One region of the Brevibacillus ginsengisoli genome, then DNA from elsewhere that is predicted to be linked to it. Evidence: riboswitches for the same ligand, from Rfam matches in the RefSeq annotation. Region 1 holds a riboswitch; the other holds the start of a gene.

Region 1 (4,214 bases):
CGCGACCGTACATTTTTTTCAGCACCCAAACGCCGTACGCTTCCGCAACCTTGTGATCCGGATCGGCAAGCAGTGTAAATGGCAATTCATGCTTGCTCACAAATCGGTCGTGAGATTTCACATCATCCGGGCTAATACCAAGGACGACCGTATTCAGATTACCGAACTCGGGATGATAGTCTCGAAAATCACATGCTTCTGTCGTGCAGCCTGGCGTCATGTCTTTGGGATAAAAATAGAGCACAATATTCTTCCCACGCAGATTTGCCAGTGAGATTGTTTGATTATTGCTTGCTTCTAATGTAAAATCTGGAGCGATCTGTCCAATTTCAACCATTTGAGAGTCCCTTCCTCCAATTATGAGTTTGTCTTATTTTAACAAACTAAATAGATACACGAAAGATTCAATGCTAGTCCATTGCACACCGCCCAAGAAAACGCTACAATTAAACAATGGATTAATAAAGAATTATAAACTGACGCTAGTAGAATCTGGACGGTGAAAACATTCATGAGAGAGTTTTACAATGTGACAGACCCGGAAGCGCTTAAGTGCCTTGCTATACCAGAACGTGTGAAAATTCTTGAATTATTCGAAGATCTTGAGCCGCGTACCGCTAAACAAATCGCGACAGAACTCGGAGAAAATGCGGCGCGTTTACATTATCATGTGAAAGAATTAGTTCGTGCTGGTTTGCTCGAACAAGTCGACACCCGCGTAAAAGGCTCCATTGTTGAAAAGTATTACCAACCAATCGCTAAAGTCATTTCGGTCAATCTGCGCGTGATGATTGAAGAAAACGCGCAACAGTTTAGTGACATTATGTTCTCACCACTTCGTACCACAGAGAAAGATTTGATGAGAACGTTAAATCAATTCGTAGAAAGCGATGTCGATGTGCGTAAAGAGTATAACGACACATTCGCCTATAATGTCACCGAATTATTTTTGTCCAAAGAAGAACGAAACGCATTTGTACAAGAATATAATGCGCTGATCCAAAAATATAAGGATCTCAAGATCTCCTCTGATCGTCGCAAATTCAAGAGCCTCAACATGCTATTCCCACTTTCTCCACCTGCGCCGACAGATGATAACGACGAACCGTTCATTGATTCGGACGAGCTAGATTAATCACAAGCAGATACAACTGTAGCATTCAAAAAGGAGCAACCCTCACAGGGATTGCTCCTTTTTTCATTTATGCCATATAACGCAGACGCGGAGATAGTTTGATAAAGATCGGATATGCGATTAAAGCGACTATAATTCCTTTTAATAAATTAAATGGCGCGATCGCGTACAAAATAAACGACCACAAGCTATCCATGTGAAGGCTGGCCACTAACGCATCCAGCGACATATGGTAAAGAACCGAATAGGCTGGCATCAACACATAATAATTGGCCACAGACATTACAGCTGTCATCAAGATGGTGCCTCCAAGAAGACCAAGCACAAATCCGCTTTTGCCTCCACGTACACGCTGCAAGGCAACCGTCACTAGAATGAAGCTCGCTCCTGCGATAAAGTTAGCCAATTCCCCCACAAGAAGACCATCTGTATTTTTCAGCAATAAGTGCAGGATGTTTTTAATCAGTTCAATCAGTACCCCGGCAGCGGGACCGAACATCAAACCGCCGATCAGACCTGGCAACGTGCTGAAATCAAGCTTTAAGAAAGTAGGAAAGAGCGGCAGCGGAAATTCCAGATACTGCAGGATAAACGCTACAGCGGCAAACAATGGAATCGCCACCAGCTTTCTTGTTTTGGACAAGTGTCCCGAGTGTACTTGCGTTTGTTGCATGATTACCATCTCCTCAGTTTGTTTTTCCTTCTTTTGAGGAATGGCAACAGATACGCAACACTAGCTACCGGATATCCCAACCACGCAAAAAGCCCCCGAAGTAAAGACTCCGAGGTCATGATGATTGGACGAACCCTATGCATAAGGGTATAGCGAACCAAAGGCTTTTGACTTCCCAAGCCTCATGATCACCATACGCATGCACAAACAAAGCACGTGTACAAACGCACTGTCGTCATCCTTCTCCCATCCAGACTGTACTGTCGGCTCTGGAATCTCACCAGATCCTGCACTCTTGCCTTAACAGCGAGAGGCTCGCGGGCTTACACAAATGTGATCACCGCCGGTCGGGAATTGCACCCTGCCCCGAAGGAATATGTGATTTTCACGAATTCATTATACTTGGGAAGTATGTTTCTTGACAATCATCTGGTAATAATTTTATGATCCGGCTCCGCGGTATTTCTTTACTCCCCAGTTCCAAATCAGCAATCCCAACGCAAAAAAGACGATGCCCATCAACGGTGTCAGCATGGTGAAAAGGTACCAATCCTTCTTGCCCAAGAAATAGGCGGATGGGTAAAGGCCGACAAAGGCAAACGGCAATATCCAGGTAAGAATGAACTTGATCACGTTGTTGTAAACATCAACTGGATAGCGGCCATAGTTCTGGATGTTATAGATCATCGGCGCAATTCCTGTTCGAGAATCGGAGAAAAAGCTGACAGCCGCGATAGCCGTATAAACTCCCGCATAAATCAGAACGCTGCTGATGACCAATCCAATGAACACGAAGACATCATACCAGGCGAACTGCAGATTCAGTCGAATCGCCGCATACCCCATAATAATCAATCCCGTGATCACACCAAAAATGCGGTCCGGCGCAATCGACTCCAAACAAACCTGCGCCAGATTGTGGATCGGACGAGTCAATACTCTGTCCATTTCCCCGCGAATAATATACCGTTCATTAAAATCCCAAAAGCCAAAAAACATCGTAAATACCGCATAAGGCACCAGAAAAAAGCCATAGATAAAGATGATCTCGTCACGAGTCCAGTCCTTCAAGGTGGAAACATGCTGAAAGACCACGAGAATAAACACCAAATTGATCAATTCATTAATGAGGTTCGAGAAAAATTCTCCGATGAAATCAGCGCGGTAGGCTAATCTTGTTTTGAAGTATTGGCTCAGGTAATGGGAAAACAACAAATACACCTGTTTCATCAACTATCCTCCTTGCACCACGAGCTTGTGTCGCGCTTGGTTCCACAATACGGTGATGGGTATTAACAGAACGCCGATCCAAACGAGTTGAAGCAGCAGCACTTGGACTATCTGGGATGCTGGAACCGCTCCAGCGAAAATCATGCTGGGATAGTAGTTGATCGCTTGAAAAGGCAAAAAGTGAAGAATCGATTGAGCCCATCCCGGGAAGAAGCTGATCGGCAGAATGAGACCTGACAATAAGTCAACAACCACCCGCTTTGCCCGCATCATCCCCTCGTTTCGCAAAAAGAAAAACGTAAGCACACCCGTGAGCAAGTTAATTTGGGTATTGATGATAAACGCCATGAGTAGGCTGAAAAGATAGACGCCCCACGTCTGCGCTGACGTCGGAAAATGAACCGGGATAAACAAACTGACGAGAATAATCCCTGGCACGGCGAAAAACAGAAAGCGAAAGATCCCCTCGCCCAACGCCTGCGCCGCTTTCACCGATAAATAGTTATAGGGACGAATCATCTCAATCGCCACTTTTCCTTCACGAACATCCTGGGCGATTTCCTGATCAATATTATTAAAGTAAAAAGCGCGCGACATCCACGAAATCGCTACGTAGGCCGTCATTTGGATCGCAGAAAGATTGGCGAGATTGGATTGATTCCCGTAAATCGCCCCCCACAGAAAATAGTACGCCCCAATGTTAATCCCGTAGATGATGATCCCACTATAGTAATTCACACGGTAAGCTAGCAGAGTCAGAAAACGCATACGGATTAATTCGGCATATAATTTACCCATAGCTGATAACCCCGCTATCGTCCGTACTGTAAATATTGCGCACGATATCTTCCGTACTTGCTTCGGTAATCTTCACATCACTTACATCCAAGCTAGACATCACTGTCGAGAGCAGGAACGGCAGCATCTCCTGGCTACGTTTCAGTTGAACTTTAATCGCGTACTCATTTTCGATCTCAAGCTCGCAAGGAAGATCGTTCAAGACAGCTCGCAGCTGATCCAGTGTCACTTTTTTCTTGAAGGAGAAAATAACCTCAGTTCCATTGCCCCATTTTTCTTTCAGATCGACCAGTTGACCGTCAAAAATTAGTTTGCCCTTGTCCATAACCAGCACCCGTTTACAGAGCGCTTCAATATCGGTCACGTCATGTGTAGTGA
Region 2 (4,214 bases), on a different contig from region 1:
TGGTGTAGGCGATCATGCGGAATTCTCCGTATTCGCTGGGGAGCTTGGCCTCCGCCGCTTTTTGAACGAGGATTTCCGTACGCATCCGATAGGCGATCATGTCTGCTATCGAGATAATCTTCAATTCGTACCGCTCCGCAATCTTCACTAACTCTGGCAGGCGAGCCATGGTTCCGTCCTCGTTCATAATCTCGCAGATGACACCCGCCGGATAACGTCCAGCTAAGCGAGCCAAATCTACTGCCGCTTCGGTATGTCCCGCACGTTTCAAGACGCCTCCTTGCTTAGCGACGAGTGGAAAGATATGCCCAGGTCGGCGAAAATCCTCCGCTGTTGTCGTCTCCTTGATCATCGAGAGAATCGTTTGAGATCGTTCAAACGCTGAGATACCTGTATGGGTATTCACTTCGTCGATCGACACGGTAAAAGCGGTACCCTGTCGGTCGGTATTGGTCTCAATCATCGGCTTTAACTGAAGTCTGTCCGCATCCCCTTCCGTGATTGGGACACAAATCAAGCCTCTCCCGTGCGTTGCCATAAAATTAATCATCTCAGGAGTCGCAAACTCCGCCAGCAAGACGAAGTCCCCTTCATTCTCACGATCCTCATCGTCAACCACAATGATCGCTTTCCCTTGTTTTAGATCCTCCAGTGCTTGTTCAATTGAATGAAACACGATTCATCCCACCTTCCGTTTTTCTCCCGAAAGAAACGGGGAATTTCTATAAAAATCCGTTTTCCCGCAGAAAGTCGGTACTGATTTTTGATTGTGCATTTCTAGCAGGGTTCTCGTTTGATTGCTGCAACAAGCGTTCTACATATTTGCCAATGACATCACATTCCAAATTCACGATATCGCCTGCCTGCTTAGCCCCAAGACTGGTGTGTGCTAGTGTATGAGGTATGATGGAGACGCTAAACTCCTGATCGGTCACGTCAACGAGCGTCAGGCTGATACCACTGACCGTGATCGAACCTCGTAAAATCATGTACCGCAACAAGGATGGATCATTGGGTTTGATTCGAAACAAAACTGCGTTGGCGAACGATTGACGAGAAAGAATCGTACCCGTACCATCCACATGTCCGGATACAATATGACCTCCGAATCGGCTTCCAACCAGCATCGCTCTCTCCAAGTTCACTTGATCTCCCTGCTTCAATCGACCCAAGCTGGTATGCTTCATGGTCTCCGGCATAATGTCCGCTGTAAATTGATAGCTAGTGAAGGTGGTAACGGTTAGACATACCCCATCCACTGCGATACTGTCTCCCAGCTGGACTCCCTGCAACACTCGATCAGCACGAAAAACAAGTGTGCCATGAGTAGCCTTCGTTTTTATATTTTCAAGCGTTCCGCATTCTTCCACAATCCCTGTAAACATCTTGGTTAGAACCTCCCTCCAGCCTACACAGGCCAAACTGGATATCCGCTTATTCGTACATCGTGCTTCCCGATTCGCTCGATCTCAACGTGGTCTATGAGAACCGCTTCGTCCATCTGCGCGAAGCCCAAACCACCGAATGCAGTGGGAGCATGAGCGCCTCCCACTACCTTCATCGAGAAATAGCTGATCATCTTGTTAATAGATTGCGCTTGTAGGAACGCCCCATTCACGGCAGAACCTCCTTCAACCAGCAAGGATGTAATCCCACTCTCTCCTAACCACTTCAACATCGGCTCAATTCCGATCTGTTCCTGCTCCATCACCACGACGTTCACTCCCAGCTCCCGAAGCTTGTCACATTGCTCTGCCGCCGCTCGTCTCGTGGTTATGACCCAGGTAGGCGCCTTTCCGTCGGTGACGACTCGTGATGTGAACGGAATCCGCAGAGTTGAGTCCATAATCAGCCGGATCGGTTGCTTTGCCGTCCCTTCTCCTTGAATCCTCGTAGTCAAAGCGGGATTGTCCGCAATGATCGTATTCACTCCAACTAGAATGGCATCGTGCTGAAGTCGCAAGCGATGAACCTCTTCTCTCGCCTGTTCTCCCGTAATCCATCGGCTATGCCCGGTTTTGGTGGCGATTTTGCCATCCAATGTACTGGCAGTCTTCACCGTCACAAAGGGTTTGCGCGTCGTGATGAAGTGAAAGAATACCTCGTTGAGATGCCTCGCCTCCTCTTCCAGCACGCCGACACGAACTTGCAAACCCGCTTCGCTCAAAATGCCTACACCCTTTCCAGCAACTAGCGGATTCGGATCGAGAGTTGCGACCACAACGCGTCGGATTCCCGCCTGGAGAATGGCCTGTGCGCAAGGAGGGGTTTTCCCGTAATGACTGCAAGGCTCAAGCGTTACATAAATGGTCGCTCCCTTGGCCTTCTCGCCAGCCATCCGAATCGCATGGACTTCTGCATGTGCTTCTCCTGCTCGCAGATGTGCTCCCATGCCGACAATCGCCTGATCTTTTACCAAAATGGCGCCTACCATTGGATTGGGACTTGTCTGACCCATGGCTCCTTTGGCCAGCTGCAAGGCCATTGACATGTAGGCTTCATCGTTCACATGGCTCTCCTCCTTTTTCTAACGTCTTCCTGCTTACACTTGCTTGCCCGACACGAGAATAAGAAAAGACTTCGTCCCACTAAGCTCGCTTGTAGTACCTAACTACAAAAAATGCCCGCAAGCATTAGCTCGGGGCATCGTGAAATAAGCCTTGAACAGCCACTTTTTTCGCAAAAAATGGTTGTAAAGACTAAATTCACCTTCTTCCATCCGGACTTTACCGTCGGCCTTGGATTCTCACCAAGTCAGTCGCTACCCAAGTTATTCGAATAGCGAGTCGCGGGCTTGGACACATTGGTCTTCACCGCCGGTCGGGAATTGCACCCTACCCCGAAGGTATTATTCAGTTAATAAAAATGCCCTGGCATTTGCGCTCAGGGCATCGTGAAATAAGCCTTATACGGCCACTTTTTTCGAAAATGGTTGTAAAGACTAAATCCACCTTCTTCCATCCGGACTTTACCGTCGGCCTTGGATTCTCACCAAGTCAGTCACTACTCAAATTCAGCGAATAGCGAGTCGCGGGCTTGGACACATTGGTCTTCACCGCCGGTCGGGAATTGCACCCTACCCTGAAGGTTCTATTCAGTTGGTTGCATTATAGCATAAAGGAGAAATGGTTCCCAAGATTAAATTTTTTGATTGTCTTGTTTTTGCTTTTGGCGTTCGCGAAACCGGCGTACTTTTAACAGGTTGCCACAGCAAGCATCATCGCACCACCGTCTGGTTCGGTTACGACTCTCGTCAAAGAAAATCCAGCGGCAATCTTCATTCATACAAATCTTGATCCTACGAAGATCTCCCGCCGCCAACAACTGAGTAAAAGAGACCGCAATCCGTTCTAGCACCAGATCCCAAGCATTCCCCAAGGGGACTAGCTCCATCCGATAGCTTTTTCCTTCAGGCACAAGTCGATGATAAGCTGAAACTCGCTTCATCACTCGGTTCAGAAGGTCTACATCAGCTTCATTTAATACTTGATCGTCTACGACCGCTTCGACCATCGCACGTAATCTGTCTCGCAGCTGTCCCAAAACCTGTCGCATATCCGCATCTACCGGTAATGGAGCGGTCAAATTCCAATGCCCCAAAAACTCCGCAAGCCATGATTCCTTGTCCAGTCGGTCTTCACGGCGTCCCGATCCCCGCCAATCCCGCCAATCGCTATTCATAAAGTCGATACAGATATGTTCCATCAGGATAAGCCCCCTGCCTTGCTCATTGTCAACGATTACCATAATGTGGTAGTATATTCTTAAGTGTAACTATCTAAATTAGATTTGGTGGTTACGCACTTGTTTGTTATCGTCATTATAGCGCGTGGAAGGACAGAAAAGTAGTCAAAAACAAGGAGGAGAACGGCATGAGTCAGGTTGATTTCTTGTTAGAACAATTATCGTTTACCTATGATCAGGAAGATTGGTATCCCCCGCTAAAACCAGCCTTGGAAGGTGTCACTGCAGAAATTGCTAGTTGGCGACCAGCTGGAGCCGCTGTGAATTCGATTTGGGAGACCGTAAATCACTTGCTGTACTACAAAGAGCGACTGATTCAACGCATTCATGGTGTCGATCCAACCAACCCTGCGGCAAACAATGACGAGACGTTCTCTAGCCAAGCAGAAACACTTGACGAAGCCGCATGGCAGGCCACACTTAATCGAGTGGATCACGTCTATCAAGAACTGAAAAACCAGGTATCTACC

Evidence for each region. A riboswitch is a leader RNA that binds a small molecule or an ion and turns the genes downstream of it on or off. The one in region 1 is predicted to bind FMN.
Region 2: another riboswitch for FMN. It lies ahead of ribD (bifunctional diaminohydroxyphosphoribosylaminopyrimidine deaminase/5-amino-6-(5-phosphoribosylamino)uracil reductase RibD); the one in region 1 lies ahead of ACQCN2_RS18795 (ECF transporter S component).

The regions. Positions count from the first base shown of each region.
Region 1 covers NZ_JBNJQR010000009.1:237,369-241,582, reverse strand. Annotated here, with positions in the region: gene bcp (thioredoxin-dependent thiol peroxidase) at 1-337, opposite strand, end outside; gene ACQCN2_RS18800 (helix-turn-helix domain-containing protein) at 512-1,135, shown strand; gene ACQCN2_RS18795 (ECF transporter S component) at 1,203-1,808, opposite strand; FMN riboswitch at 2,043-2,186, opposite strand; gene ACQCN2_RS18790 (ABC transporter permease) at 2,250-3,038, opposite strand; gene ACQCN2_RS18785 (ABC transporter permease) at 3,042-3,836, opposite strand; gene ACQCN2_RS18780 (ABC transporter ATP-binding protein) at 3,829-4,214, opposite strand, start outside.
Region 2 covers NZ_JBNJQR010000007.1:98,416-102,629, forward strand. Annotated here, with positions in the region: gene ACQCN2_RS15260 (bifunctional 3,4-dihydroxy-2-butanone-4-phosphate synthase/GTP cyclohydrolase II) at 1-676, opposite strand, end outside; gene ribE (riboflavin synthase) at 723-1,385, opposite strand; gene ribD (bifunctional diaminohydroxyphosphoribosylaminopyrimidine deaminase/5-amino-6-(5-phosphoribosylamino)uracil reductase RibD) at 1,409-2,509, opposite strand; FMN riboswitch at 2,704-2,851, opposite strand; FMN riboswitch at 2,946-3,093, opposite strand; gene ACQCN2_RS15275 (CGNR zinc finger domain-containing protein) at 3,139-3,705, opposite strand; gene ACQCN2_RS15280 (DinB family protein) at 3,873-4,214, shown strand, end outside.